4 regions of the Isoptericola sp. NPDC056573 genome follow, and region 4 is predicted to be linked to each of the others. Evidence: riboswitches for the same ligand, from Rfam matches in the RefSeq annotation. Region 4 holds a riboswitch; each other region holds the start of a gene.
The links. Region 4 has a riboswitch for thiamine pyrophosphate ahead of ACFQ8E_RS18010 (bifunctional hydroxymethylpyrimidine kinase/phosphomethylpyrimidine kinase). Riboswitches for the same ligand answer to the same signal wherever they lie in the genome.
Positions count from the first base shown of each region.

Region 1 (7,439 bases), on a different contig from region 4:
GCGGCTCGGGACCCGGCACCTCGGGCGACGACGTCACGGCCGCCGTGCGCGACGTCGCGCGGCGGTCCCAGGTCGCGTCGCGGACGCTCGCGACCGCCCCCAGGGCCACGAAGGACGCCGCGCTGCACGCGCTGGCCGACGCGCTCGAGGCCGCGGCCGGCGAGATCGTCACGGCGAACGCCGACGACCTCGCCCGCGGGCGGGAGCGCGGCCTGAGCGACGGGCTGCTCGACCGGCTGGCGCTCACGCCGGCGAGGATCGGCGCCATCGCCGGCGCGCTGCGCGAGCTCGCCGGCCTGCCGGACCCGGTCGGCGAGGTGGTGCGCGGCCAGACGCTGCCGAACGGCCTGCGCCTGCGCCAGCTGCGCGTGCCGATGGGCGTGGTCGGCATGATCTACGAGGCGCGGCCCAACGTCACGGTCGACGCCGCGGGCCTCGCGCTGAAGTCCGGCAACGCGGTGATCCTGCGCGGCGGCAGCGCTGCGGCGTCGTCCAACGCGGTGGTCGTCGACGTGCTGCGCCGTGCGCTGGAGACCCAGGGCCTGCCCGCCGACCTCGTGCAGACCATCGACGCGTACGGGCGCCCCGGCGGCGTCGCGCTCATGCAGGCGCGCGGGCTGGTGGACGTCCTCGTCCCGCGCGGCGGGGCCGACCTCATCCGCACGGTCGTCGAGTCGTCGACCGTGCCGGTCATCGAGACCGGCGTCGGCAACGTGCACGTGTACGTGGACGCCACGGCCGACGTCGCGAACGCCGTCGAGATCGTCATGAACGCCAAGACGCAGCGGGTCGGGGTGTGCAACGCGGCCGAGACGCTGCTGGTGCACGCCGACGCCGCCGAGGCGTTCCTCCCCGCGGCGCTCGCGGCGCTCGGCGGGGCGGGCGTGGTGCTGCACGGCGACGCGCGCGCGGTCGCCCTGGCGCCCGAGTCGGTCGAGGTGCTCCCCGCGACCGACGCGGACTGGGCCACCGAGTACCTCGCCCTCGAGCTCGCCGTCCGGGTCGTGGACTCGCTCGACGACGCGATCGAGCACATCCGCACCTGGTCGTCGGGGCACACCGAGGCGATCCTCACCCGCGACCTGGCCGCCTCCGAGCGCTTCGTCGCCGAGGTCGACTCGGCCGCCGTCATGGTGAACGCCTCGACGCGCTTCACCGACGGCGGCGAGCTGGGCCTGGGCGCCGAGATCGGCATCTCCACGCAGAAGCTGCACGCGCGCGGGCCCATGGGCCTGGCCGAGCTCACGACCACCAAGTGGGTCGTGCACGGCGACGGGCACGTCCGGCCCGCGTGAGAGACTGACCCCCGAACCTGCCCGAAGCGACCCGTCGCACACCCACGCACAGGAGGAACCCGTGCTGCACACCGCCGTCCAGGTGGCCCAGGAGGCCGCCGAGCACGCCGAGACCATCTCCCCGATCGCGATGGGTCTCCTCGCGTTCGGTGGCCTGGTCGCCGCGCTCGTGGTGACGTACGCCTTCCGCAACGTGTCCAACCGCCACCACTGACGGCCCCCGTCCGGTCAGCGTGAACGAGCCGTCGTCGCAGCCGCGCCGTCCGCGCCTGGGCGTGATGGGCGGCACCTTCGACCCCATCCACCACGGGCACCTGGTCGCCGCCAGCGAGGCGGCTGCACTGCTCGACCTCGACGAGGTCGTCTTCGTGCCCACGGGCAAGCCGACCTTCAAGCAGCACCAGCAGGTGTCCCCGGCCGAGCACCGCTACCTGATGACGGTGATCGCGACGGCGTCGAACCCCCGGTTCACGGTGAGCCGGGTCGACATCGACCGTCCGGGGCTCACCTACACCGTCGACACGCTGCGGGACCTGCACGAGCAACGACCCGACGCCGACCTGTTCTTCATCAGCGGCGCCGACGCGATCGAGCAGATCCTGACCTGGAAGGATGCCGCGCTCCTGTGGGAGATGGCACACTTCGTGGCTGTCACGCGGCCGGGGCACCAGCTCATGGTGGACGGCCTGCCCCACGACGGGGTCACGACGCTGGAGGTCCCGGCGCTGGCGATCTCGTCGAGCGACTGCCGTCGCCGGGCGCAGGCCGGCCAACCGGTGTGGTACCTGGTGCCGGACGGCGTGGTCCAGTACATCGCCAAGCACGGTCTGTATCGAGGTCTCGATGAGTGACAACAACCCGTCCCGCCCGCTGACCCGTCGCGAGATCCGCGAGCGGGAGCAGGCCGCCGCCGCCGCGCAGGCGAACGCCGGTCCGCCGGCGCCGTCCGGGCCGGAGTACGGCGCGCCCGCCGCGGCGAGGTCGCCGTACGCCCCGCCCCCCGGGCAGGCGCCCGCGCCGCGCTTCTCCGCGCCGGCGACCAGCGCGCCGTCGCGGCGCTCGCTCCGCGAGCAGAGCCCGGCGCCCGCCGCCCCGGCCCCCGCGCCGATGGTGCGGCCGCCGTCCACCTCCGCCGGGGTGCGCGGGCTGGACGAGACCGGTCGCCTGGCCCCGATCCAGCGCCCCACCGGCGAGATGTCGCGCGCCGTCGCCCCGACGCCCCCGGTGCGCCCCGCGCCGCCGGCCGGCGCCCCGACCGCGCCGCCCGCGCGCCCCTCGACCCGCCGCGACCAGGGTGCCGCCACGCCCGGCGCCACCGGGCTCGGGCTGCCGCCGCTGGCCGCACCGACGAGCGCCGCGCCCCCGGCCGCCCCGGCTGCCAGCCCGCCGGCCACGGTCGCGCCGCGCCCCGACGGCCCCGCCCGCCGTTCCCCGTTCGCGACGACGGGCACCGCGTCGCCGTTCGGCGCCACCGCGGCCTCGGCGCCGCCCGCCCAGGCGGCACCGAGCCCGGCGCCGCCCGCCGCCACGTCGGTCGCGCCCCCGCTGCCCTGGGCGAGCCCGACCACCGAGCGGCCCGCGTCCGTGCCGCCGTCCCGCCCCGCTGCGGGCCCTGCACAGCCGTCGGCCGCGCCGGAGCGACCCGCCGCGTCCCCGTTCGACGCGCTGGTCGCGTCGGAGCAGCCCGTCCGCGCGCGGTCGGCCGCGCCGCTGGACGACGAGGACGACGACGAGGACTGGGACGAGCCCGAGGCGTCATACACCTGGCTGCACTACATCGTCCTCGTGGTCGTCGCGTTCGTGCTGGGGCTCCTGGTCTGGAAGCTGCTGCTCCAGGCGCCCGACGACAGCAACTTCCAGACGGACACCGACGCCGCCGCGCCCGCGGCCGGCGTCTCCCTCACGTACGAGCACCCCGGAGCCGCTGCATGACCGCTAGCCCCCGCGCCGTCGAGCTGGCGGTCGTCGCCGCCCGGGCCGCGTCGGACCGCAAGGCGCAGGAGATCATCGCGCTGGACGTGAGCGACCAGCTCGTGCTCACCGACGTGTTCCTCATCGCCTCCGGCACGAACGAGCGCCAGGTCTCGGCGATCGTGGACGCCGTCGAGGAGGCGATGTTCCTCGCCGGCTCCAAGCCGATCCGTCGGGAGGGCAAGGCGCAGGCGCGGTGGGTGCTGCTGGACTTCGGGGAGGTCGTCGTCCACGTGCAGCACGCCGAGGACCGCGTGTACTACGCGCTCGAGCGGCTGTGGAAGGACTGCCCGGCGGTGGAGCTGCCGGAGGACGCGCGCGGCGGTGACGGCGCGGCGGCCGCCGCCGAGTACGGCGACGGCGGGGGCGACGGGGCGATCCGTCTCGCGGGCGACGAGCGGTGACGGCCGGCACCGTCGTCCTGCTGCGGCACGCCCGCACCGCCTACAACGCGTCCCTGCGGCTGCAGGGGCAGATCGACATCCCGCTCGACGAGGTCGGGCGCTGGCAGGCGGCGGAGGGCGGCTCCGCGCTCGCGTCGTCGCACCGCGCGACGCGCATCGTGTCGTCCGACCTGGGGCGCGCCGTCGAGACGGCGACCGCGTACGCGGACGCGCTCGGCGGGCAGCCCCTGGTCACCGACGAGCGCCTGCGCGAGCGCGGCTTCGGCGCCTGGGAGGGCCTCACGGGCGCGGAGCTGCAGGAGCGCTGGCCCGAGGAGTACGCCGCCTGGCGCCTGGGCGCGGAGCCCGTGGGCGCGGGGGCCGAGACGAAGGCGGCGGTCGCGGAGCGCATGGCCGAGGCCCTGGCCGAGCATGCCGGCGACCTGGACGACGACGCGACGCTCGTCGTCGTGTCGCACGGCGCCGCCATCTCGCTGGCGGTGACGGCGCTGCTCGGGCTCGACCCGACCACGTGGCGCGGGCTGTCGGGGATGCATAACGTGCACTGGTCGCACCTGCACCGTGCGGGCGAGGGTGCCGTGCCCGCCTGGCGCCTCGTGGCGCACAACGTGGGCGCGGGGTACCCCCTGGACCGCTGGCAGGCGGGGCCGGACTGGAATTTGGAACCTGGCCCGAAGTCTGCCTAAGATATCGACGTTCCCGAGGGGCGCAAGCCCGGAGGAACGCACCGAATCAGACGAATCGCCCGGTCGCCCGTCGGCCGCGAGAGTCGGTTCTCGGGGCTGTGGCGCAGCTGGTAGCGCACCTGCATGGCATGCAGGGGGTCAGGGGTTCGAGTCCCCTCAGCTCCACCCCGACGAGAAGGCCCGGAACCACACGGTTCCGGGCCTTCTTGCGTGACCAGGGGTTTCACGGTGCGGGACGCCCTTGCGCCGACGCCGTCGTCGCCTAGGGTCGGACCTGCGGCCGCGTCGTCGGCCGCCGTGAAGTCACACCTGAAGTCACATCTGAAGACACCCATGACAGGGGAGCGCCGTCGAAGGGGCGCTGAGAGTGCGGGCACAGCCGCAGACCCTTGGAACCTGCTCCGGTTAGCACCGGCGAAGGGAGTTACCTGGAATGTCCGCGCCCACTTTCGCGCGCAGCGCGTCCCTGCGGTACCGCACCGTCGACCTCGTCACCGTGGCCATGCTCGGCGTGGCCGTCGGTGTCGTCTTCTGGGGCTGGACCCAGCTCTACCACCTGCTCTCCGCCGGGCTGGCGGTCGCCTTCCCGCCGGCCACCGGGCTGCTCGGGGGCGGCTGGCTGCTCGGCGGCGTGCTGGGCGGCCTCATCGTCCGCCGTCCGGGCGCGGCGCTGCTCACCGAGGTCGTCGCCGCGAGCGTCGAGGCGCTGCTCGGCGCCGGCTGGGGCTTCTCGGCGATCGTCTCCGGCGTCGTCCAGGGCTTCGGCGCCGAGCTCGTCCTCGCCCTGTTCCTCTACCGGCGCTTCGGCGCCGCGGTCGCGGCCCTGGCGGGCGCGGCGGCGGGCGCGTGCGGCGCCGTGTACGAGTGGTTCGCGTACTACCCGGACTGGGAGTGGGGCTTCCGGCTGGCGTACCTGGGCCTCTTCGCGCTCTCCGGCGCGCTGCTCGCCGGCCTCGGGGGCGCGGCGCTCGTGCGCGCCCTCGCGCGGGCGGGCGTGCTCGACGCGTTCGGCCCGGGTCGCGACCTCGCCGACCGCGCCGCCGACCGTGCCGTCGACCGCGCGCCGGCCTGACGGCGTGGCGCACGACGACGTCCGGGCGCGCGTGCGAGGGCTGTGCTGGCGGCCCACCGGGCGCCGGGCCCCGACGATCGAGGGCCTCGACCTCACCGTCGGCGCGGGGGAGCGCCTGGGGCTGGTCGGTCCCAGCGGGGCGGGCAAGTCGACCGTGCTGCACGCCCTGGCGGGCGTGCTGGGCGACCCGCTGCCCGGCGAGCTGTCCGGGACCGTCCACGTGGACGGCGGGGTGGGGCTCGTCCCGCAGGACCCGGGCTCCGCGGTCGTCGCGGCCCGGATCGGCCGGGACGTCGCCTTCGGCCCCGAGAACGCCGGCCTGCCGCGGGACGAGATCTGGCGCCGGGCCGGGGAGGCTCTCGACCGGGTCGGGCTGCGCCACCCGCCCGACCGGCCGACGTCGGCCCTCTCGGGCGGCGAGCTGCAGCGGCTCGCGCTCGCCGGGGCGCTGGCGAGCGCGCCGGGCCTGCTGCTCCTGGACGAGCCGACCGCGATGCTCGACCCCGCCGCGGCGGCCGAGGTGCGCGCCGCCGTCGTCGGCGCGCTGGAGGGCTCGGACACGTCCCTCGTCGTGGTCGACCACCACGTCGGGCCGTGGCTCGAGCACCTGGACCGCGTCGTGGTGCTCGGACCGGGCGGCCGGGTCACGCACGACGTCGCGCCCGCCGCGCTGCGCGACGTCCCGTCCGCCCTGCGGGACGACCTGACGCGCGCCGGCGTCTGGCTGCCCGGCGTGGCGGCGCCGTCCCCGCTGTCCGTTCCCGCGGCGCTGGTGGCGCCGGACGTGCCCGGGCCGGACGTCGTCGTCGCCGGCCTCCGCGTCGACCTGGTGACCCGCGGCCTGCGCGGTCGCACCACGACGCGTGCCCTCAACGGCGTGGCCGCGCGGCTGCCCGCGGGCCGCCTCACGTCCGTCACGGGGCCCTCGGGGGCGGGGAAGTCCACGCTCGTCGCCACTCTTGCGGGGCACCTGCGGCCGACGGCCGGCGAGGTGCGGGGCGTCCCGGGGCGGACGGCCCGCTCGGAGGAGCTCGCGCGGTCCTGCGGGTGGGTGCCGCAGCACCCGGAGCACGGCCTGCTCGCGCTGCGCGTGCGGGACGAGGTGGAGCTCACCGGCCGGCGCCTCGGCGTCCGGGTGGACGTGGACGCCGTGCTCGCGCTGCTGCGCCTCGACCACCTCGCCGACGCGCATCCGTTCCGGCTGTCCGGCGGCGAGCAGCGGCGGCTCGCCCTGGCGGCGGCGCTGGCGCACCGGCCGGGGCTCGTGCTGCTCGACGAGCCGACCGTCGGCCAGGACAGGGGGACCTGGGCGGCGGTGGCCGGGTGGGCCCGCGCCGCGGCCCGGCACGGCGCCACCGTCGCGGCGAGCACCCACGACGCGCACCTCGTCGCCCTCGCGGGGCACCAGGTGCGGCTCGGCGGCGCGACGAGCGAGCGAGCGACGGTGGCGGCGTGACCGGCGCGCTGGGGCGCGTGAACGCCCTCGTGCTCGTGGCCCTCGGGCTGCTCGGCCTGGTCGCCTCCCTGGGCGTCCGGGACGTCGCGAGCGCCGCCGTCGCGCTGGGCGGGTCGCTGGCTCTCGGACTGGTGCTCCTGCCGCGCGGCGCCGGGTCCCCGGCCCGTTACCTCGCGGTGGTCGTCGCGGTCGCGTCGGTGGCGTGGTCGACGTGGCTGCTCGGTGGCCACGACCCGGTGGTGGCCGCCGTCGCGGGGGCCCGCATCGCGGTGCTCGCTCTGCCCGGCGTGGCCCTCGCCCCGCTGGTCGACCCGAGCGGGCTGGCCGACCAGCTCGGCCAGCGGCTGCGCCTGCCGGCCCGTTTCGTCGTCGGGGTGGCCGCGGCGCTGCAGCGGTTCGAGCGGCTCGGCGCCGTGTGGGAGCAGGCGTCGCGGGCGCGTCGGTCGCGCGGCGTCGGGCCCGGCCGGGGCCCGCTCTCGAGGGCGCGCCACGCGGCGTCGGTGACGTTCGCCGTGCTGGCCGCCACCCTGCGCGACGCGGCGGCCATGTCCGTCG
Region 1 covers NZ_JBHTUY010000004.1:255,538-262,976, reverse strand. The annotation lists gene ACFQ8E_RS08715 (glutamate-5-semialdehyde dehydrogenase) at 1-1,295, shown strand, start outside; gene ACFQ8E_RS08710 (hypothetical protein) at 1,357-1,509, shown strand; gene nadD (nicotinate-nucleotide adenylyltransferase) at 1,574-2,146, shown strand; gene ACFQ8E_RS08700 (hypothetical protein) at 2,139-3,227, shown strand; gene rsfS (ribosome silencing factor) at 3,224-3,670, shown strand; gene ACFQ8E_RS08690 (histidine phosphatase family protein) at 3,667-4,356, shown strand; tRNA gene ACFQ8E_RS08685 (tRNA-Ala) at 4,449-4,521, shown strand; TPP riboswitch at 4,685-4,796, shown strand; gene ACFQ8E_RS08680 (ECF transporter S component) at 4,790-5,428, shown strand; gene ACFQ8E_RS08675 (ATP-binding cassette domain-containing protein) at 5,433-6,884, shown strand; gene ACFQ8E_RS08670 (energy-coupling factor transporter transmembrane component T) at 6,881-7,439, shown strand, end outside.
Region 1: another riboswitch for thiamine pyrophosphate. It lies ahead of ACFQ8E_RS08680 (ECF transporter S component); the one in region 4 lies ahead of ACFQ8E_RS18010 (bifunctional hydroxymethylpyrimidine kinase/phosphomethylpyrimidine kinase).

Region 2 (7,439 bases), on a different contig from region 4:
CCCGCGGACGCCGCGACGCCCGTGCGGATCGTGCTGGTGGACGACGACGCGCTGGTGCGCGCGGGCCTCCGCCTGATGCTGGACGGCGCCCACGGCATGACGGTCGTGGCCGAGGCGGCCGACGGGGCCGAGGTGCCCGGCGTGCTCGACGCCCACCCGGCCGACGTCGTCCTCATGGACCTGCGCATGCCCGGCGTCGACGGCATCGCGGCCACCCGGCGGGTCCGCGCCCGCCCGTCGCCGCCCGCCGTCGTCGTGCTCACCACGTTCGACACCGCCGAGGAGGTGGGCGGCGCGCTGCGCGCCGGGGCCGCGGGCTACCTGCTCAAGGACATGCCGCCGGCACGCATCGCCGCCGCCGTGCACGCGGCCGCCGCGGGCGAGCCGGTGCTGGCGCCGGACGTCGCGCGGCGGCTCATGGCCGCCGTCGCCGGCTCGGACGGGTCGCGCGACCGTGCCCGGGCCGCCCTGGACGTCCTCACCGCGCGAGAGCGCGACGTCGCCGTCGAGCTGGGCCGCGGCGCGTCGAACGCCGACATCGCGGCCCGCCTGTACCTCAGCGTCCCGACGGTGAAGGCGCACGTGTCGAGCGTGCTCGACAAGCTCGGGCTGGAGAACCGCACGCAGGTCGCCCTGCTCGTGCACGACGCCGGCGAGGCGTAGGGCTCAGCCCTCTCCGAGCGGCCACCCGTCGCAACCCCGGGGCTCGGCGGCCGTCACGGTCCTCGGGCAGGAGTTGTACCACCAGACCGGGTCACCGAAGGTGTCCTGCGTCGCGTCGATGTACGCCTCGGTCCCGTCGATCCCGGGGCCGACCCGCCAGTACTCCACGATGGGGTCGCACTCGTCCGACAGGTACCGCAGGACGAGCTCCGCGCCCTCGGCCTCCGTGGCGGCGTCGAGGCATGCGTACCCCGCGACGAGCTCCGCGCTCTCCTCCCCCGGGTCGAGGTCCTGCGGCACGGTCACGTCCCCGCACGTCGGGAGCGGCTCGCGGGCGGCGAAGGCGTCCTCGCCGTTCCCCTGGCCGCACGCGCCCAGCAGAGCGAGGCACGGCACGCCCCACGCCGCCGCAGCGGCCCGCCGCCTCCGGTCGTCAGACCACGTCATGCCCCGATGATGTCGTCACGGCGGCGGTCCTTGCACCGGACGCAGCGGACGCGTCCGTGGAGTCGCGGGAGGCCGGGTCGTCGTCCGGGGACAGGCCGAGGAACTCCGCCACGCGCGGGCCGGCGGGCGCGCGCAGCAGCACGTCCGGGGCGTCCACCTGGAGCAGGCGCCCGGCGTCCATGACGGCCACGCGGTCGGCGACGGTGAACGCCTCGTCGTGGTCGTGCGTGACGAACACGGCGGTGGTGCCGGTCGCCTTCAGGGTGTCGCGGACGTCGACGGCGAGGCGCTCGCGCAGCCTGCGGTCCAGGGCGGACAGCGGCTCGTCGAGCAGCAGCAGGCGCGGACGCGGCGCGAGCGCGCGCGCCAGCGCGACACGCTGCTTCTCCCCGCCGGACAGCGTCGCCACGGACCGGCCCGCGTACCCGGCCAGGCCCACGTCGGCCAGGAGGTCGGCGACGCGTGCGGCCCGCTCCGCGCGGGGCACGCCCTGCGTCTCGAGCCCGTAGGCCACGTTGCGGCCGACGTCCCGGTGCGGGAAGAGCTGGCCGTCCTGGAAGAGCAGGCCGAAGCCGCGCCGGTGCACGGGCACGCCCGCGAGGTCCGCGCCGTCGAAGGCGACGGTGCCGCCCGCCAGCGGCTCCAGCCCGGCGACGGCGCGCAGCAGCGACGACTTGCCGCAGCCGCTCGGCCCCAGCAGCGCGACGATCTCGCCGGCGGCGACGTCGAGCGACACGCCGTCCACCGCGACCGACCCCGGTCGACGGCGCGCGGCGCCGTACCGCACGACGGCGTCGCGCACGGCGAGCCCCGTCGTCTGCCGGGCCTGCTCCATCAGAACTCCCCTCCGGGCCGGTCGCCGCGAAGGCGCTCGGCCACCATCATGACGGTCGCGGTGAGCACGGCCAGCACCACGGACGCCGCGAGCGCCATCCCGTAGTTCTCGGCCCCGGGCCGCCCGATCAGGCGGTAGATGACCACGGGCAGGGTGGCCGTGTCGGGGCGGGCGAGGAACGACGTCGCGCCGAACTCGCCGAGCGAGACCGCGAACGCGAACCCGATCGCCAACCCCAGCGACCGCGCGCCGAGCGGGCCGTCGACCGTCCGTAGCACCCGCCCGGGCGCCGCGCCCAGCGTGGCGGCCGCCTCCCGCAACCGCGGGTCGATGGCGCGCAGCACCGGCAGCATCGTGCGCACCACGAGCGGGATCGCGACGACCGCCTGCGCGATCGGCACCAGCGCGCCGGAGGTGCGCAGGTCGACGTCGAGCCCCAGCGGGCGGTCCAGCGTGATGAGGAAGCCGAAGCCCACCGTCACGGCGGAGACGCCGAGGGGCAGCATGAACGCGGCGTCGAGCACGCCGACGGCACGCCGCAGCCCGGCCCGCCGCGGGCGTCGCGACACGACGAGCGCCACGAGGCCGCCCACGACGACGGCGATCAGCGCGGCCCAGGCCGCGGTGCGCAGCGAGTTGCCCAGCGCCTCCCACACCGTGACCGTCAGGGCGTTGCGCCCGCCGGTGGTGCCGAGCGCCACATAGTTGTCGAGGCCCCACGACCCGTCGGGCGCGCGCAGCGACCGGGTGACGAGCCCCGCCATGGGCAGCACGAGCAGCCCCGCCACGACGACGAGGGTGACGAGCGCCGGCGCGACGTCGGTGCCGTCGGCGCCGGCGCGCAGCCGCAGCCGGTGCGCCGACACGCTGTCGCTCGTGAGGTGCAGGGCCCGCTCGCGGCGCGCCCGTGCGCGGGAGCTGACCAGCAGCGCGCCCGCCACCACGACGAGCTGCAGCACCGACAGCACCGCCGCCGAGCGCAGGTCGAGGAACTGGGTGGTGCGCGTCCAGATCTCCGTCTCGATCGTGCCGTAGCGCAGGCCGCCGAGCACCAGCACGACGCCGAACGCCGTCGCGCAGAACAGGAACACCACCGCGGCGGCCGACGCGATCGCCGGGCCGAGCGCCGGCAGCGTCACGGTGCGGAACGCGCGCCAGGGCGTCGCGCCGAGCGCGCGGGCGGCCTGCTCGGCGCGCGGGTCGAGGCGCTCCCACATGCCGCCGACCGTGCGCACCACCACCGCGTAGTTGAAGAACACCAGGGCGAGCACGATGCCGGCGAAGCTCTCCTCCAGGTGCGCCCAGCCGAGCAGGCCGCCGGGGGCGAAGAGCGCGCGGAACGCGACGCCGACGACGACGCTGGGCAGCACGAACGGCACCGTCACCAGACCCCGCACCAGCGTCCGCCCGGGGAACCTGCACCGGTACAGCACGTACGCGCCCGGCAGGCCCAGCAGCACCGACAGCAGCGTGCCGGTGAGCGCCTGGGCGAGCGTCTGCCCGACGATCCGCCACGTGCGCTCCTGGGACAGCACCTCCGCGAAGCCGGACAGGTCGAGCGTGCGCCCCGCGGTGGTCTCGGTGAAGAACCCCTGCAGGACGAGCGACACCACCGGCCACGCGAAGAAGACCGCGAGGAAGCCCAGCGGCAGCACGACCGCGGCACCCCAGCCCAGCCACGCGCCCCACCGGTCGGCGCGCCACCGCGCCGCCCGGGAGGCCGGGCGGGCGGCGCTGCGCGGGGCGTGCGGCACGGGGCGCGTCAGCCGACGACCGTCGCCGTCCACTGCTCGATCCACTCGTCGCGGTGCGCGGCGACGTCCGCGGGCGCCACATCGAACGGCTCGTCGGCCAGGGGGGCGAACTGCTGCCAGTCGGCGGGCAGCTCCACGTCCGGGTCGGCGGGGTACATGTACATCTGGCCGGGCACGTCGGCCTGGAACTCGGGCGAGGTGAGGAAGTCGACCAGCTGCTTCGCGCCGTCCGGGTTCTCCGCACCGGCCAGCACCCCCGCGTACTCGACCTGCCGGAAGCAGGTGTCGAGCATCGCGCTGGTCGTCGAGGACGTCCCGTCGTCGCTCACGGTGAACGCGGGCGACGTCGCGTAGGACAGCGCGATCGGCCGCTGCCCGCCCTCACCGGCGCCGGAGAAGTCGACGTAGTACGCGTCCTCCCAGCTCTCGGCGACCTTGACGCCGTTGTCCCGCAGGTCGGCCCAGTAGGCCTCCCAGCCGTCCGTGCCGAAGGCTCCGATCGTCGCGAGCAGGAACGCGAGGCCGGGCGACGACGTCGCGGGGTTGGTGACTACGGTGAGGTCCTGGTACTCCGGCTTCGCGAGGTCCTCGAGCGTCGTCGGGGGCGTGACGCCGTGCTCGTCGAACCAGCCGTCGTCGAGGTTCATGCAGACGTCGCCCACGTCGACCGGCGTCAGCGTGCCGGCCAGGTCGGCGGGCGCGTAGGCCGCGACCTCCGGGGCCAGGTCGGCGGGCTGGTACTCCTCGAAGACCCCGGCGTCGACGGCCCTCGACGCATAGGTGTTGTCCACACCGAAGACGACGTCGCCCAGCGGCGCGTCCTTGGTGAGCACGAGCTGGTTCACCAGCGTGCCCGCGTCGCCCGGTGCCACCTGCTCGACGGTGAGGCCGGACTCCTTCTCGAACGCGGCCAGCACCTCGTCGGAGACGGCGAACGAGTCGTGGGTGACGAGCGTGACCGTGCTCGACGCCCCGCTCCCCTCGTCCGCCGGCGTCCCGCCGCCGCACGCCGCCAGCAGCGGCAGCAGCGCGACGGCCCCGACCGCTGCTGCCGCGCTCCTGGTCCTGGTCGTGGTGCTCAGCGTCATGCTGTCCTCCTCAAGGTGCGAGAAGGGGGTCCTGCGGGCGCCCGGCACCGTCGTGGTGCTGCCGTCCGCAGGGAACGAGATTCCCGACTTCCTCCACCGGTGCTAACCGGGTCAGGTTCGAGGGTCTGCGGCGGTCCGCACTCTCAGCGCCGGTGGGCGCTCCCCTGTCGTATCAGCACGAGCCTACCCGTCGACACCGCGCTACCGTGGTCCCGTCCTCGGCCTCGGGGTGTGACGTGCCTGACGTGCCGTGACACCGCCCGTCGGCCGTGGACGCCGGACCAGGACGACGCCCCGGCGGTAGCACGCCGGGTCAGACCGAGGGAGAGCACGTGACGGACACCGAGCAGCCGCTGGGCGTGAAGGTCGGCACGGTGGTGCTGACGATCGCCGCCGGATGGGTCGCGCAGAAGCTGATCGGGGTGGTCTGGGAGCGGGCGACGGGCAACGTGGCGCCCACCGACCTGGACGACGACGAGCTCTCCATCGTGCAGGCGGTCACCTTCGCGGCCGTCTCGGGCGGCGTCGCGGTGCTCGCGAAGCGCCTCGCCCGCCAGGGCGCCGGGCGCGCGGCTGCCCGGTTCGTCTCGGGCCGCTGACCCGCCGATTCCCCGCGCGGTCCCGTCAGTGGCTCGCGCGGGGACGACGGCGGGCCAGCTGCGCGTCGTGGCCGTGCGGTCGGTCCACCGGCCGCACGGCGGCGAGCGCGCTGCTCAGGCGGTCCGCCGCGTCCTTCGCGGGCGGTGCCGACCGGACCACCTCCGCCGCCGTGAGCGCGGCGTCCCGGTCCCCGACCGGTCGCGCGAGCTCCTTCATCACCTGCTCCCCCGCCGACTGGGCGGACACGCCGACCTGCGCGCCCGCGTCGGCGAGGACCTCGGTGGCCACCGACTCGTCCACGCCGCAGACGGCCATGATGGCGCCCTTGGCCTGCTCCGCGGCCGCGGCGGCGACGAACGCGCGCGAGACGGCGCGGTGCGCCTCGCGCTCCAGCGCGTCGCGCACGACCGGGCTCGCGTCGATGACGTAGCCGACGATCTGCGACGACGCGCCGTCGCTCCCGTGCCGCCCCTGACCCGTGACGACGACCGTGTGCGTGCGCCCGTGGTCGTCCACGACGCGGTGTGCCCCCGAGAACGGCCGCCCGGCACCCAGTGCGACCACCGCCGTGCGGGAGAGCCGCTCACGGTCGTCCGGGTGCAGGTGGGCGCGCAGCACCTCGGGCCCCGGCGCGACGGAGCCGGGCTCACGCCCGAAGATCCGGAACACCTCGTCCGACCACCACCACTCCCCCGTGGCGACGTCGACCCGGTACCGGCCCACGAGCAGCTGGCTCCCGGCACCCAGCAGCTCCGCGAGGGCGACGAGCTCGCGGCGCGGTGTGTCGTTGGGCGTGCTGGACATCGAGGACCACCCCCAGTGCCGTGCAGCTGGGTCCGGCGCGCAGTTCTCCTGGCTCCACCACGGTACCGGGACGGCACGACACCGCCACCGCACGGCGGGTGACGTGCGGTGGCGGTGCTCGGTGGTGCTGTCGGCGCCCGTGACGGGTTCGGACCGTCAGGCGACCGTCGTCGCCGCCGCCTCCGGCTGCTCGCCGGCCGCCTCGGCCCGCTCCTCCGCGACCGCCTTGCGGTGCTGGCCGAAGGAGTAGACGACCGCGGCGGCCCAGCCCACGGCGATGATCGCGAGCACCAGGGTGCGCACGCCGTCGCTCACCGGGAACGAGTCGAGGGACAGCAGGGTCCGCACGTTGGTGAGGACGATGATCCCGCCGACGGCGGAGCCGAGGACGCGCGGCGGCACCAGGCGGACGAGCCACGCGGCGATCGGCGCGGCGATCAGGCCGCCGATGAGCAGCGCGAGGGCCCAGGACGGGTTGATGCCCGCGGTCCCGAGACCGAAGAGGAACCCGAGGCTCGCGGCCACGGCCACGAAGAACTCGCTGGTGTCGATCGAGCCGACCACCTTGCGCGGCTCCATGCGGCCGCTCGCGAGGATGGCGGGCGTGCCCACCGGGCCCCAGCCGCCACCACCCGTGGCGTCCATGAACCCGGCGACCAGCCCGAGCGGGGTGAGGAACCGCTTGCGGAGCGGCTGCCCGAGACGGTCCGTACGCAGCCCGCGGAGCGTGAACCGCAGCAGCACGTACAGGCCCAGACCCAGCAGCAGGATCGACATCAGCGGCTTGGCGATCTCGGTCGACAGCCACGAGAGGAAGGTCGCGCCGGCGAACGCGCCGATGGCACCGGGGATGCCGATCTTGATGACGACCTTCCAGTCCACGTTCCCGAACCGCCAGTGCGAGGCGCCGGACGCCAGGGTCGTGCCGACCTCGGCGAGGTGGACGGTCGCCGACGCGGCCGCGGGGTTGGTGCCGATCGCGAGCAGCAGGGTGGTCGAGGTGACGCCGTAGGCCATGCCCAGGCTGCCGTCGACGAGCTGCGCACCGAGGCCGACGAGGGCAAGGAGGACGAGAGTCCGCACGGGGGTTCCCTCCGTTTCGGCGCGGCAGCGGGTCCGCCGCGTCTGCGACGAAGTTACCCGATCGGCTCTATCGGATTCAACGGTCTCAAAAATATGTCCGTATCGCGAGACGAGGTTCTGCGGCGTCGCGTGAACCAGGCCGACGACCGTGCGGCGCCTCTGGCG
Region 2 covers NZ_JBHTUY010000008.1:235,687-243,125, forward strand. The annotation lists gene ACFQ8E_RS15715 (response regulator transcription factor) at 1-663, shown strand, start outside; gene ACFQ8E_RS15720 (hypothetical protein) at 667-1,110, opposite strand; gene ACFQ8E_RS15725 (ABC transporter ATP-binding protein) at 1,097-1,945, opposite strand; gene ACFQ8E_RS15730 (ABC transporter permease) at 1,945-3,732, opposite strand; gene ACFQ8E_RS15735 (thiamine ABC transporter substrate binding subunit) at 3,708-4,787, opposite strand; TPP riboswitch at 4,859-4,963, opposite strand; gene ACFQ8E_RS15740 (DUF4235 domain-containing protein) at 5,120-5,386, shown strand; gene ACFQ8E_RS15745 (PAS domain-containing protein) at 5,412-6,191, opposite strand; gene ACFQ8E_RS15750 (sulfite exporter TauE/SafE family protein) at 6,348-7,274, opposite strand.
Region 2: another riboswitch for thiamine pyrophosphate. It lies ahead of ACFQ8E_RS15735 (thiamine ABC transporter substrate binding subunit); the one in region 4 lies ahead of ACFQ8E_RS18010 (bifunctional hydroxymethylpyrimidine kinase/phosphomethylpyrimidine kinase).

Region 3 (7,439 bases), on a different contig from region 4:
GGAACGACGCGTTCATCACGGTGTCCCGCGTCGGGTCGTCCTGGGCGAGCTCGGCGTATGTCTGCCCGCCGGACGCCTCGAGCGCGTGCTTGTTGATCACCTCGGCCTGCGCGTAGGCGGTGAAAGGCCCGGAGACCTTCTGACCGGCGAACATGGCCGCGTCGTCCGAGACGGTGATCTGCTCGTCGGCGAGCGTCTGGGACACGACGACCCACACGCCCAGGCCGGCGACGATCATGACGATGCCGGCGATGATGGTGACCAGGCCGATCCCGCGGACGCCCTTGGTCGGATGAACGGTGACAGTGCTCGACATGTCGCACCTCTCCTCAGGTGTGTGCCGTGGCGCATGCGCCGGAGGTACCGCTCCTCGCACGGTAGCGCCAACGCACGCCCTCGGCTCGGCGAACCCGCAGGTGGTCGCGCCGGGGGCGGTGGCAGGATGTCCCGGTGCGCATCGTCCACGTCTCCGACTCCTACCTCCCGCTGCTCGGCGGCATCGAGACCCAGGTGGCCCGGCTCGCGCGCCGGCAGGCGGAGGCCGGGCACGACGTCGAGGTGATCACCACGACGCCGGGCGCGCCCGGCGAGCACGGCATCAGCACCCGGCCCGACGGCGACGGGGTCGTCGTGCACCGCGTCGCGGCCCGCGTGCCGGGCGGCTACCCCGTCCACCCGCGCTCGACGGCGCACGTGCGCGCGCGGCTGAAGGCGCTCGAGGCCGACGGCCGCCGCCCGGACGCCGTGCACCTGCACATGGGCGTCCTGGCCCCCACGGTCGAGCTGGCGCTCCGGCCCGTGACGCGGCTCGGGCTGCCCGCCCTGCTCACGGTGCACAGCGTGTGGGGCGGCTGGGAGCGGGCGTTCGCCGCGCTCGACAGCGTGACGCGGTGGTCGGCCTGGCCGGTGCAGTGGTCGGCGGTGAGCGGGCTGACGGCGGAACCGCTGCGGCGCGTGGTCGGGCGACGGCTGGGCCCCGACGCCGCCGCGGAGCGCGTGTCCGTGCTGGGCAACGGCATCGACGTCGACGCCTGGCGGCTGCCCCGCGTCGAGCGGGGCGAGCGGGCCGAGGGCCGCGAGGTGCACGTCGTGTCCGCCACGCGGTTCGCGCCCCGCAAGCGGGTGCTGCCGATGCTCGAGGCGATCGCCGCGGCCGTGGAGAGGGCTCCGGGGCGCCTGGTCGCGACGATCGGCGGCGACGGACCGCAGCTGTCCGAGGCCCGTCGCTGGGTGCGCGAGCACGGCCTGGCCGACACGGTGCGGCTCGTCGGCCGCCTCACCCCGACCGAGCTCAAGCGCCTGTACGTGCGCGCCGACGTCTTCGTGGCCCCGGCCGTGCAGGACGCGTTCGGCATCGCGGCGCTCGAGGCCCAGGCCGCGGGCCTCGCCGTCGTCAGCCGGTCGCAGTCGGGGGTCGCGGAGCGCCTGGTCGACGGCCGGGACGCCCTCCTCGTGGACGACGACGCCGCGATGGCCGACGCCCTCGTCCGCCTCGCCGACGACCCCGCCCTGCTCGACGCGATCATCGCCCACAACCGCTCCGCCGAGCTCGCGACGTCGTGGCCCCGCGTGCTCGCCGACGTCGACCGCGCCTACGCGCGTGCCGCATCGCTCGTCGGCTGACCGCAGCGGCGTCACCGCAGGTCACGGGCGAGTCGTTGCTCGGGCGTATCAAGGGCGCCCGCTGCGCGCTCCCCCCACACCGTGACCGGCGACGAGGGGATCGCCGGCAGACGTGAGGAGCGAAGATGACCATCACGACGCAACGACGCACCGTCCGCGCCCGGCTCGCCGCCGTCGTCGGCGGGCTCGCCGCGATCACCGCACTGGGGGTCGCGGGTCCCACCGCGACGGCCGCACCTGCGGACGACCCGGCGCCGGTCCAGGTGCAGCGCGTGGACAGCGACGCACCGGTCATGGTCGAGGACCTGAAGATCTCGGCCAAGGCTGCCAGCACGACCTACTACTGTGCCGTCCTCGACGGCACCTTCGGCTGCAAGAACGCGAAGCCGGGGACCGGGCTGGTCGTCGCACGGCTGTACCAGAACAAGAACTACGGCGGCTTCCAGGTCGTCGTGTTCAACCCGAAGTACAAGGTCGGCTGCACGTCGGGCACCGGGGACAACGAGGGCGGCGCCAACCTCGGCACCGCGCTGTCCAACCGGATCAGCTCCGTCAAGACCTACAACAGCTGCGACGTGAAGCTCTACAACGGCAACGGCAAGACCGGCGCCAGCACCGGCTGGATCGACAAGTCGGCCCTGCTCAGCGGCTTCAACGACAAGGCCAACTCGTTCAGGATCTCCTGACAGCCCACCTGGCAGCGTGGCCGGCGAGAACCGGGACGTCGTTCGCGAGAGCCGAGCGAGGCACGAGCGAATCATTCGAGCGAACGACGTCCCGGCTCCCGCCGGCCACGCCGTCCACCCTCACTCCCACTCGATGGTGCCCGGCGGCTTGCTCGTCACGTCGAGCACCACGCGGTTGACCTCGCTCACCTCGTTGGTGATGCGGGTGGAGATGACGGACAGCACGTCATAGGGCAGGCGCGTCCAGTCGGCCGTCATGGCGTCCTCGGAGGACACGGGCCGCAGCACGATCGGGTGGCCGTAGGTGCGGCCGTCGCCCTGCACGCCGACGGAACGGACGTCGGCCAGCAGCACGACGGGGCACTGCCAGATCTCGTCGTCCAGGCCCGCCCTGGTGAGCTCGGCGCGCGCGATGGCGTCCGCCTTGCGCAGCGTCTCGAGGCGCTCGGCCGTGACCTCGCCGACGATGCGGATGCCGAGGCCCGGGCCGGGGAACGGCTGGCGGGCGACGATCTCCTCGGGCACGCCGAGCTCGCGGCCCACCGCGCGGACCTCGTCCTTGAACAGGGTGCGCAGCGGCTCGACCAGCTCGAACTGCAGGTCGTCGGGCAGGCCGCCCACGTTGTGGTGGCTCTTGATGTTGGCCGCGCCCTCGCCGCCGCCGGACTCGACGACGTCCGGGTACAGCGTCCCCTGCACGAGGAACTTGACCTCCTCGCCGTGGGCGCCCGCCTCGGCGACGATGTCGCGCTGGGCGTCCTCGAAGACGCGGATGAACTCGCGGCCGATGATCTTGCGCTTCGTCTCCGGGTCGCTCACGCCGGCGAGGGCGGTCAGGAACCGCTCCTTCTCGTCGCGGATGATGAGGTTCACGCCCGTGGAGGCGACGAAGTCGCGCTCGATCTGCTCGACCTCGCCCTCGCGCAGCAGGCCGTGGTCCACGTGCACGCAGGTGAGCTGGTCGCCGACGGCGCGCTGCACCAGCGCGGCGGCGACGGCGGAGTCCACGCCGCCGGACAGGGCGCAGATGACGCGGGCGTCGCCGATCTGCGCGCGGATCGCGGCGACCTGGTCGGCGATGACGTTGCCCGGCGTCCAGTCGGGCGCGAGCCCCGCGCCCTCGTACAGGAACTTCTCCAGCACGGCCTGGCCGTGCGCCGAGTGCTTCACCTCGGGGTGCCACTGCACGCCGTACAGGCGACGGCCGGTGTCCTCGAACGCGGCGACCGGCGAGCCGGACGACGTCGCGAGCACCTGGAAGCCCTCCGGCGCGGCGTGCACGGAGTCGCCGTGGCTCATCCAGGTGGTCTGGTGGTCGGGGGAGCCCGCCAGCAGCACGCCCGCCTCGCACACCTCGACCTCGGTGCCGCCGTACTCCCTCTGCCCCGTCTGCGCGACGGTGCCGCCCAGCGCCTGCGCCATCGCCTGGAAGCCGTAGCAGATGCCGAGCACCGGCACGCCGGCCTCGAACAGCGCCGGGTCCACGAACGGGGCGCCCGTGGCGTACACCGACGACGGCCCGCCCGAGAGGATGATCGCCGCCGGGTTCTTGGCGAGCATCTGCTCGGTGGTGAACGTGTGGGGCACGATCTCGGAGTAGACGCGGGCCTCGCGCACGCGGCGCGCGATGAGCTGCGCGTACTGCGCGCCGAAGTCGACGACGAGGACCGGTCGCGGCGTGGGCGCCAGGTCGGCGGTGGTGGGGGTGTCGGTGGCGGGAGACGTCACCGAGCCATCGTAGCCGCCGGACGGTACCGCTCCCGGGCCCTTCCCACGGGTCACGCGGTGGGGTAGGTCACCTCGACAGCGCGGCGGCGCGCCGGCCGTCGGCGGTCAGGCCAACCGCTCCCGCAGCTCGCGCGCGGCACGCCCGGGGTCGGGCGCCTGCGTGATCGCGCGCACGACGACGACGCGCGACGCACCGGCGTCGAGCACGGCGTCCAGCCGCTCGGCGTCGACGCCGCCGATGGCGAACCACGGCGTCGTCGGGCGGGTCGCGGCGACCTCGCGCAGCAGGTCGAGCCCGACGGCCGCACGGCCGGGCTTGGTGGGCGTGGCCCACAGCGGGCCGACGCAGAAGTAGTCGACGTCCGGGTCGGCCTCGGCCTCGGCCGCCTGCGCGGCGGAGTGGGTGGAGCGGCCCAGCACCGGGCCCGGCCCGAGCAGCGACCGGACCGCCGGCACGGGCAGGTCGCGCTGCCCCATGTGCACGACGGGAGCGCCGGTCAGCCCGGCGACGTCGGCCCGGTCGTTCACCGCCCAGAGCGCGCCGTGCTCCGCGGCGACGCGGGCCACCACGGCCTGCAGCTCGAGCTCGCGCGCGACGTCGAGCGTCTTGTCCCGCAGCTGCACGACGTCCACCCCGCCCGCGAGCGCCGCGTGCAGGAAGTCCTCGAGGTCGCCCCGGTCCTCGCGGGCGTCGGTGCACAGGTACAGGCGGGCGTCGGCGAGGCGGGCGCGGGTCGGGCCGGCGGCGGCATCGTGGTCGGGGGTGGTCGTGGTCACGCCGGCCAGGGTAACCACGGCCCGGGTTACAGTGGCCGCGCACGGGAGCCCCGCTCGGGGCTGAGAGGGCGTAGGAGCCGACCGTCGAACCTGATCTGGGTCATGCCAGCGAAGGGAGCGCACATGCCCACGTCCACCGGTCCGTCCGCCACCCCCTCCGACGTCGTCGTCGTCGGCGGCGGGATCGTCGGTCTCGCGGTGGCCTGGCGGGCCGCGGACGCCGGCCTCGCCGTCACGGTGCTCGACCCGTCGCCCGGCGACGGCGCCACCCGCGCGGCCGCGGGGATGCTCGCGGCCGTCAGCGAGGCGGACTTCGGCGAGCGGGACCTCGCGCGCCTCAACCTCGCGTCGGCCGCCCGCTGGCCCGCGTTCGCCGTCGACCTCGCCGCCGCGACCGGTCGCGACGTCCCGCTGCTGCGTGCCGGGTCGCTCGCCGTCGCGTACGACGCCGACGACCTCGCCCTCCTGCGTCGCGTGCTGGCGCTGCACCGGGAGTGGGGCCTCGCGTCCGCGGAGGTCTCCGTGGCCGACGCCCGGCGCCGCGAGCCGTACCTCGGGCCGCGGCTCGCCGGGGCGGCCCGCGTCGAGGGCGACCTGGCCGTCGACCCGCGGGGCACGCACGCGGCACTCCTCGAGGCGCTGACCCGCGCGCCGGGCGGCACGGTCGTCCGCCGCGCCGCCGTGCGCCTGGAGCGGGACGCCGCGGGCCGGGTGGTCGCGGCGCACGACGCCGCCGGGGTGCGGCACGCCGCCGGGGCCGTGGTCCTCGCGGCCGGCGCCGTCCCTCCCGCGGGGCTGCTCGACGGCGTGCCGGAGGTGCGCGTGCCGGTGCGGCCCGTCAAGGGCGTGACGCTGCGCCTGGACGCCGGGCCGGGGCTCGCCCTCGAGCACGTGGTGCGCGGCACGGTGCAGGGCCGGCCGGTGTACCTCGTGCCGCGGGGCCCGGGCACCGGCGCCGGCCCGGGCAGCGGGCCCGGGCACCGGGAGATCGTCGTCGGCGCCACCAGCGAGGAGCGGCCGGACGACCGCCGCGCCGAGGCGGGCGGCGTGTTCGCGCTGCTGCGCGACGCCCGCGCCCTCGTGCCCGGGATCGACGAGGCCGCGCTGGTCGACGTCACGCCGCGCGCCCGCCCGGCCACCCCCGACAACCTGCCGCTGGTCGGCGCCACCGCCGTGCCCGGACTGCTGGCCGCCGTCGGGCACGGACGCAACGGGGTGCTGCTCGCGCCGCTCACCGCCGACGCGGTGCTCGCCGCGCTGACCGGCACGCCGCCGCCCGACGACGCGCTCGACACCCTCACCGCCGCCGACCCGCGACGCTTCGCGCCCGCAACCCCCGAAGGAGCCCTCCCGTGAGCACGCCGTCCACCTCCGCAACCGCCGTCGTGAACGGCGAGACCTACCCGCTCGACGGACCGCACGGCGACGGCGTCGAGGCCGTCGTCGCGACCCTCGTCCCCGCGTTCGTCGCCGACGGCTCGGTGCAGGGCATCGCCGTCGCCGTGAACGACGCCGTCGTCCCCCGCGGCCTGTGGGCCGGCACCCGGATCGCGCCCGGCGACCGGGTCGAGATCGTCACCGCCGTCCAGGGCGGCTGACCACGAAGCACGGAGGAAGCATGACCAGCACGCACGCCGAGACCACGTCCCGTCCGCTCGCGCACCCGCTCGTCGATCCGCTCGTGGTCGCCGGCACGGAGGTCGGCTCGCGCCTCGTCATGGGCACGGGCGGGGCGTCGAACCTCATGACGCTGGAGGACGCGCTGGTCGCGTCGGGCACCGGGCTCACGACCGTGGCGATGCGCCGCGTCGCAGTACGGCCGGGAGGCGCGGGCGCCGAGGACGGCGGCATCTGGGGCCTGCTGGAGCGGCTGGGCATCCGCGCCCTGCCGAACACGGCCGGCTGCTTCTCGGTCGCCGAGGCCGTGCTCACGGCGCAGCTCGCCCGCGAGGCCTGCGGCACCGACTGGGTCAAGCTCGAGGTGATCGCGGACGACGTCACCCTGCTCCCCGACCCGCTCGGCCTCGTCGAGGCCGCCGACCGGCTGGTGCGCGACGGGTTCGTCGTGCTGCCGTACACGAACGACGACCCGATCCTCGCGCGGCGTCTCGAGGACGTCGGGTGCGCGGCCGTCATGCCGCTCGGCGCCCCCATCGGCACGGGCCTGGGCGTGCTCAACCCCCGCAACATCGAGGCGATCGCGTCCGCCGCGCGCGTGCCCGTCATCCTCGACGCCGGGGTGGGCACCGCGTCCGACGCCGCCCTCGCGATGGAGCTCGGCTGCGACGGCGTGCTCCTCGCGACCGCCGTCACGCGCGCCGCCGACCCGGTCCGCATGGCGCACGCCATGCGCCTCGCCGTCGAGTCCGGGCGCCTCGCCGCCGGCGCCGGCCGCATCCCGCGCCGTGAGGGCGCGCTGGCCAGCTCCTCCCCGGACGGTCGCCTCGACCTCGCCCTCTGACGCGGTGCTCCACGCTGCCGAGGTAGTCCGATCCGTGCCGAGGTAGTCCGATCCGTGCCGAGGTAGTCCGATCCGTGCCGAGGTAGTGGTCCGGTCCACTACCTCGCGGAGTCTCGGACTACCTCGGCACGACCCGTGCTCCCCCGCGTCAGACGGCGAGGAGC
Region 3 covers NZ_JBHTUY010000005.1:31,096-38,534, forward strand. The annotation lists gene ACFQ8E_RS09975 (hypothetical protein) at 1-316, opposite strand, end outside; gene ACFQ8E_RS09980 (glycosyltransferase family 4 protein) at 451-1,623, shown strand; gene ACFQ8E_RS09985 (hypothetical protein) at 1,749-2,309, shown strand; gene guaA (glutamine-hydrolyzing GMP synthase) at 2,430-4,037, opposite strand; gene thiE (thiamine phosphate synthase) at 4,143-4,814, opposite strand; TPP riboswitch at 4,846-4,948, shown strand; gene thiO (glycine oxidase ThiO) at 4,938-6,170, shown strand; gene thiS (sulfur carrier protein ThiS) at 6,167-6,412, shown strand; gene ACFQ8E_RS10010 (thiazole synthase) at 6,433-7,275, shown strand; gene ACFQ8E_RS10015 (ThiF family adenylyltransferase) at 7,424-7,439, opposite strand, start outside.
Region 3: another riboswitch for thiamine pyrophosphate. It lies ahead of thiO (glycine oxidase ThiO); the one in region 4 lies ahead of ACFQ8E_RS18010 (bifunctional hydroxymethylpyrimidine kinase/phosphomethylpyrimidine kinase).

Region 4 (7,439 bases):
CAGCTCGCGCAGCGCCTCGAGGTCGGACGTCTGACGGCTGATGATGCGGCCCGACGTGTACGACTCGTGGAACTCCAGGCTCAGCAGCTGCGTGTGCCGGAAGACGCGGCGGCGCAGGTCCAGGAGCACGCCCTGGGCGATGCGCGCGGCCTGGCGGACGTAGGCGCCGGCGCACAGGCCGCCCACGACCGCGGCGACCAGGTAGGCCGCGCCGACCAGCACGAGGGTGCCGGCGTCGCCGTCCCTGAGGTCGGGCACGGCGGAGTCGATGGCGAGGGACACGAGCCAGGGGCCGGCCACCTGGCCGAGGGTCGAGACCACGACGAGGAGGCCGGCGAGGGCGAGGGCGCCGCGCCGCGGCCGGAGCAGCTCGCCCAGCAGCCGCAGCGACCGGGACCTGACGTCGCGGGATGCCTGGGCGTCGAGCTGGGTGGCGTCGTCCGCCGTCGCGTCGGTGGGCCGGCGGTGGTCGTCCGGGTCCGGCCCGGACGTCGCGGGCCGGGACGGTTCCGGAGTGCTGGGACGGCTCACCGCTGGACCTCCTCGTTCTGGGCCCGCTCGGTCTGGGCCTGCTCGGGTTCCTCCTGGTCGGGTTCCTCCTGGTCGGAGTGCTCGGCGCACTCCTCCCAGTCCTGCTCCAGGCTGGAGATGACGTGCCGGTAGTGCGCGTCGGTGGCGAGCAGGTCGCGGTGGGTGCCCACGGCCGTGATGCGGCCGTCCTGGAGCACGGCGACGCGGTCCGCGAGCGCCACCGTGGACGGCCGGTGCGCGATGACGAGGCTCGTCGTGCCGTGCAGGACGTCGCGCAGGCGCGTGGTGACGGCCTCCTCGGTGGCGACGTCGAGCGCGGACAGCGGGTCGTCGAGCACGAGCACGGCGGGTCGTGCCGCGATGGCACGGGCGAGCGCGAGGCGCTGCCGCTGCCCGCCGGACAGGGACAGGCCCTCCTCCCCGATCCGGGTCTCGACGCCCCGCGGCAGGTCGGCGACGAAGCCCGCCTGCGCCACCTCGAGCGCCTCGTGCAGGCGCCGCTCACGCTCCTCCTCCGGCACGGCGTCGGGGCCGGCCTCGGGGACGCCGAGCAGCACGTTGTCGCGGACCGACGCGGAGAACAGCGTGGGGTCCTCGAACGCGACCGCGACCGCACGACGCACGTCGTGCCGCCGCATGCGCCGCACGTCGACGCCGTCGAGCAGCACCTGGCCGCCGGTGACGTCGACGATGCGCGGCACCACCATCGCGAGGGTGGACTTCCCCGAGCCCGTGAGGCCGACGAGCGCCGTCGTGGTGCCGACGGGGAGCTCGAGGTCGACGTGCTCGAGGACCGGGCGCGACGCGTCCTCGTACCGGAAGGAGACGTCGCGGAGCTCGACGTGGCCGCGCGCCGGACCGACCTCCACCGGGTCGGCGGGGTCGGCCAACGGGTTCGGGGTCTCCATGACCTCGAAGAAGCGGTCGACGGCCGTGCGGGCGTTGAGCGTCATCGACAGGGTCATGCCGAGGTCGACCACGGGGCCGTTGATCACGGCGGTCGTCAGGAAGAAGGCCACGAGGCTGCCGACGGTGATCTGCCCCTGGGCGGCGAGCACCGTGCCGAGCACGAGGCAGACGGCCAGCGTGACCTCGGGGATGAGCTGCAGCGACGTGGTGACGGTGGCCTGGTTGCCCGCCTTGCGGATCTCCGTGCGGCGCAGCTCCTCCGCCTGGTCGGTGAACGAGTCGAGGGCGTCGCGCCCGCGACCGAACGCCTTGAGCACACGGATGCCGTGCACGGACTCCTCGACGGTGGTGGCGAGGTCGCCCGACTGGTCCTGGGACAGGCGCGCGATGACGCGGTACCGCCTCGAGAAGCGGAACGCGATGACCGTCACCGGGATCGCGCCCGCGAGGTAGACGAGGCCGAGCCAGCCGGCGGTGGCCAGCAGGATGCCCACCCCGACGACGATCGTCACGATGCTGACGACGAGCTGCAGGAGGCCGAAGACCAGCCAGCGTCGCAGCAGGCCGAGGTCGCCCATGATCCGGCTCAGCAGCTGGCCGCCGGGCCACCGGTCGTGGAACGCGACGGGCAGGTCCTGCAGGTGGCGGAACAGCGCCATCCGCAGCTCGGCCTCGACCCGCGTGCCGGGGTACATCACGAGGTTGCGGCGCAGCAGGACGAGCCCGGCCTCCGCGACGCCCAGGACGAGCACGAGGAGGACGGGCACCACGAGGGCCCCGAGGTCGTGGGCGGCGGCACCCTCGGCGAGCGGGCCCTCGACCAGGGTCTGCAGCACGCGCGGGATCGCCAGCGCGGCGAGGCTCGCACCGATCGCGGAGAAGAGGCCGCCGACCATGCGCGGCACCGCCGGCCGGACGTACGGGTAGAGCCGGCGCACCGACGCGAACGTGGAGAGCTCGGAGCCCGCGGGGGCGACGGCGGGCCCGGCGGCGGCGGCGCCCGTGCGGCCGGGCGGCCCCGCGGCGCGGCCCGGCGGGGTGCCGGTCGCGACGGGACGGCGGGGAGCGGAGGAGGCGGTGCTCCTCCTGGGACTTTCGGAGGGATCGGCGCGGCGGGCGCCTCGGCTGCGGCTGCGCGAAGTGCGCTTCGTGTCGGGCATCACACCTATTCTGTCACTCGCCTCCGACACACTTGCCCCGGTCACGCGGTGCGCCCCGAGCTCGGGACACCGCTTACCGCCGCGGGATCCCGCCGTCGCGCACGACGGCGGGACCCGGACGGGCCGCGGTGGACCGGGTCAGCCCACCGCGACGCGCCCGACCGTGGGCTCGACCGTGGGTGCCCCGGTCTGGTCGAAGAACGCCAGCTCGTGCTCGCACGCCGCGTGGAACGTCGCCGCCATCCGGTCCCGGGTGACCGGGTCGGCCGCCGCGGCGGCGCGGCGCAGGATCGCGACGGCCTCGCGCGTCGCGTCCGCGAACGCGTCGTCCGCGTACGTGCCCAGCCACGCCCCGTACGGGTGACCCGGGTGGTCGCGGGCGGCCAGCCGCTCCCCCACGTCCTGGTAGATCCAGTAGCAGGGCAGGACGGCGGCGACGAGGGTCGCGTAGTCGTCGCCGGCCGCGCGCAGGTGGTCGAGGTACGCGGCCGTCGTGGGGCTGGCGGGCACGTCCTGCGGCTCCCCGCCCAGCCAGCGGGTGTGCAGGTCGAGCTCGGTCACCAGCGCGCCGTGCGCGCCGCCGGCCCAGAACGCCTGCTCGGCCCGCGTGGGAGCCAGCTCGCTCGCCCGCGCGAGGCAGCGCGCGTAGTCCCGCAGGTAGAGCGCGTCCTGCTCCAGGTACGTGCGGAAGTGGTCGGCGTCGAGCGTCCCGTCGCCCAGCGACCGGACGAACGCCAGGTCGTCGATCGCGGCGCGCACGCCCGCGGCGTCGTCCCACCAGCGGGAGACGACGTCCTCCGCCCCGTCCTGACCTGGTGCTCCGCCCTGTCCTGGAGCCCCGCCCGCACCGGACGGCGCGAGCGGCTCCGCGACGCCGGCGCGCAGCCCCACCAGGTGGTCGACCGGACCGTTCCCGCCGCCGACGCGCAGGGCCTCCCCGGCCCGGATCGCCGCGGTCAGCCAGGCCTTCGTGCCGCGCAGCGCCTCGGCCCAGTCCCCCGTGCGCGCGTACCGCGCGGCCAGGCCGCTGGACAACGAGCAGCCGGTGCCGTGGGTGGAGGTGCTGGTCAGGCGCGGCCCGGGGAGCTCCGCCAGCACGCCCTGCGGCCCGACGAGCGCGTCCGGGGCCCCCGCCCCCGTCGCGCCCGTCCCCGAGGCGCCCAGGTGGCCGCCCTTCGCCACCACCAGGACCCCGTGCCGGGAGGCCAGGCGTCGCGCCTGCTCGAGCGCGGCGGGCCAGTCCGCGGCCGACGGTTCCTGCGCGAGGACCGCGAGCTCGGGCAGGTTCGGCGTCACGACGTCCACCCGGGACAGCAGGTCCCGCACGGCGTCCTCGGCCGCCGGGTCGAGCAGGCGGTCCCCGCTCGTGGCGACCATCACCGGGTCCAGGACGACGGCGGGTCGCGCGCCCGTCGCGCCGGGCGGCAGGGCGTCGAGCCAGGCGGCCACGGCGTGGGCCACGGGGGCCGAGGCGAGCATCCCGATCTTCACGGCGTCGACGGCCACGTCGTCGGTGACGGCGTCGAGCTGCGCGGCCAGGAACGCGGCGGGCGGGACGTGCACGTCGCGCACCCCCCGCGTGTTCTGCACGGTCAGGGCCGTGACGGCCGCCATCCCGTAGCCGCCCGCGGCCGCGATCGACTTGAGGTCCGCCTGGATCCCGGCGCCCCCGGACGGGTCGGACCCGGCGACGGCCAGGACGCGGGGGCGACTGCCCCTCGTCGGCGCCGGGGCCGCGAGAGCAGGGGCGGTGGAGCCGGCGCTGCCGGCAGAGCTGTCTTCAGGTGCGCGCGCACTCATGTCGACATCCCTTCGCTAGTACGAGCTAGATCAGGTTCGACGGGTGTGTTCTCAGCGCCCGCCGGCCGGGTCGCGACGTCGTCGTGACGATGTCGCGGCGATGACCGGTCGGGACGCACCCCGTGTCGTGCCGCCCACCGTAGCCCAGGCCCGCGCGGGCGGCGGGCGGCGTCCCGCGGCGCGTGTCGGCGTCACGCCGCGCCTCGCCAGGCCCTCGCGCCGCAGGCCCGCGGCCTGTTCGCGGCGCGGTAGGGTGCGGGGGTGCCCGTGGTCGTCCGTCGTGCGCGCGAGCTCCTCGTCGCCGGCACGACGCTCAGCATCGCGGCCGCCGCCCACCTCCTGGCCGGCGGCGCGCTCCCCGGGGCACCCCTCGCCTGGCTCGTCGTCGTGGCGCTCACGGCGCCGCTCGCGGTGTGGACCGCCCGCCGCCGGCTGACGCTCCCCCGCCTGCTCCCCGCGATGGTCGCGCTCCAGCTCGTGCAGCACACGACCCTGTCCGTGCTCGGCGCGGCGGGCACGGACGCCTCGCCGTTGGCCTCGCCCCTGCCCTCGACGCCCGGGGCCGCGTCGGACGGGCACGCCCTGCACGCGCTGGGCCCGGGCTCCCTCGGGCCCGCGACCGGCAGCGGGCTGCACCTGCACCGCGCGGACGACCCCGGGACGACGTCCTGGATGCTCGCCGCGCACGCTGCCGCGGTGCTGCTCACCGCCCTGCTGCTCGCGGCGGGCGACCGAGCGGCCGTCAACGTCGCGGGTCAGCTGCGGCTCGTCGCGGTCCTCGTGCTGGGCCCGGCGGCGCCGCCCGTCGTCCGCGAGCCCGCCGTCGTCGTCGGGCGCACCTGGCACCCTCTCCGGGCCCGCGCCGTCCGGCGCACCCCGCCACGAGGCCCCCCGCTGCTCCCGGGCGCCCTCGTGCGCGCCGCCTGACCCTGCCCTGGTCCGTCGTCGGACGGGGGCGGGTCCCTCGTCGTCCGACGACCCCTGACCACCCCTGAGCACCAGGAGCAGCACACCCATGTCCAGGACCATCCCTGCCCTCACCCCTGCCCTCCGCGCGCGCCGCCTCGCCGGCGCCGCCGCCCTCACCGTGCCGGCCCTCGTCCTCGGCGCGGCCGCGGCCTCCGCGCACGTGACCGTGACCCCCGACGCGGCCGAGGCCGGGTCGTACGCCACCCTCACCTTCAAGGTCCCGAACGAGTCCGCTGAGGCCTCGACCACCGCCGTGAAGGTCGACCTCCCCACCGACACCCCGTTCACCAGCGTGTCCGTGGAGCCCGTGCCGGGCTGGACGGCGAAGGTCACCCAGGCGCCCCTGCCCGAGCCCGTCGAGGTGCACGGCACCACCGTGACCGAGGCGCCGGCGAGCATCGAGTGGACCGCCGACGACGCCGACGCCGGCATCGCTCCGGGCGAGTTCCTCCGGTTCACCGTGTCCGCCGGTGCCGTCCCGGACGGCGTCGGGGAGATCGCCCTGCCCGCCACACAGACGTACTCCGACGGCGAGGTCGTCGCCTGGGACCAGGAGGCGACCGGCGACGCGGAGCCCGACCTCCCGGCACCCGTCCTGCAGGTCCTCCCGGCGGCCGAGGACGGCGGCCACGGCACGGCGTCGGCAGCCGGCGCCACGGACTCGGCCGCCGACGCCGGCGCAGACGCGGGCACAGACGCGGGCACGGACGCGGCGGCCGACGACGACGCCTCCGGCACCCTCCCGCTGGCGCTCGGCGCGGCGGGCCTCGGTCTTGGGCTGGTCGGCGCCGTCACGGGCGTCGCCGCCCTGGCGCGGACCCGCGCCACCGGCACCGGCACCGGCACCGAGCAGCGATGAGCGCGCGACGCGCCCTCGCCGCAGCCGGGTCGCTCGCCCTCGCCCTCGGCCTCGGGGCCGCGGGGGTCGCCGGCGCGGCGCCCGCGAGCGCCCACAACGTCGTCGTCGGCACGTCGCCGGCCTCGGGGTCCGAGGTGACGGAACCGCCCGGGTCCGTCGACGTGACGTTCGACGACGTCGTGCTCGACCTGTCCGCGGAGGGCTCCAGCACGGTGATCACCGTGACGGACGCCGACGGCACCGACTACGCGACCGGATGCCCGACGATGCAGGACCGCACCGTGTCGGTGCCCGTCGCCCTCGGCGAGGGCGGCGAGTACACGGTGGACTGGCGGATCGTGTCGGCCGACGGGCATCCGACCAGCGGCGCGTTCTCCTTCACCTACGACCCGCCGGCCGGGGCCGAGGCCGCCACCCCGGCGACGGACGCGCCGCCGTGCGCCCCGGCCGGGGCCGCGGGCGCGGACGAGGCGTCCTCCGGAACCGCTGACGGCGCGTCGGCCGCCGAGGACGGGGGCGGCGACGCCTCCGAGCTGGTCGTGGTGCTCGGCATCGCGGGGGGCGTCGTCGTGCTCGCCGGCGCGGCGGTGCTCGTGGCGCTGCGGCTCGCGCGACGTCGCGGCTGACGCACCGCACCCTGCGACGTGTCAGGGCGAGGGCCGGGTATACCGCGCCCTCGCCCTGACACGTCGCGGCGGCCCCGAGCTGTCAGGGCCAGGGCCGGATATGCCCCGCCCTCCCCCTGACAGGTCGCGGTCGTGACCCTCCGGGACGCCCGCGTCGTCGTCGGGTCGTCCCCGCACCGGGCCGGAGCCGCCTACGATGCCGAGCATGGATGCGGGGCAGATCGTCGGGATCGTGACGGGCCTGGTCGTAGTGGTCGTGCTGGTCACGGCGGTGGCCTTCTGGGCGGCGCGGCGGCGCAGGGCCGCGCGTGGGCGGGCACAGGACCTCGAGGCGGAGCTGCAGCGGCTCGGCGTGGAGGCGGGCTCGGCCCTGGTGCGCGCCGACGAGCGGGCCCGCCTCGCCGAGGACGAGCTCGCGTTCGCCCAGGCCGAGCTGGGCGACCGGGAGACGCGCGAGCTCGCACCGACCCTGCGCCGTGCGCGGGAGCGCCTGTCCGAGGCGTTCCATCTCAACCAGCTCCTGCACGACCACGTCCCGGACACGGACCAGCAGCGCCGGGAGTGGTCGGCCCGCGTCGTCGACCT
Region 4 covers NZ_JBHTUY010000011.1:77,207-84,645, forward strand. The annotation lists gene ACFQ8E_RS18000 (ABC transporter ATP-binding protein) at 1-531, opposite strand, end outside; gene ACFQ8E_RS18005 (ABC transporter ATP-binding protein) at 528-2,336, opposite strand; gene ACFQ8E_RS18010 (bifunctional hydroxymethylpyrimidine kinase/phosphomethylpyrimidine kinase) at 2,739-4,400, opposite strand; TPP riboswitch at 4,391-4,533, opposite strand; gene ACFQ8E_RS18015 (hypothetical protein) at 4,662-5,327, shown strand; gene ACFQ8E_RS18020 (YcnI family protein) at 5,416-6,228, shown strand; gene ACFQ8E_RS18025 (copper resistance protein CopC) at 6,225-6,854, shown strand; gene ACFQ8E_RS18030 (hypothetical protein) at 7,060-7,439, shown strand, end outside.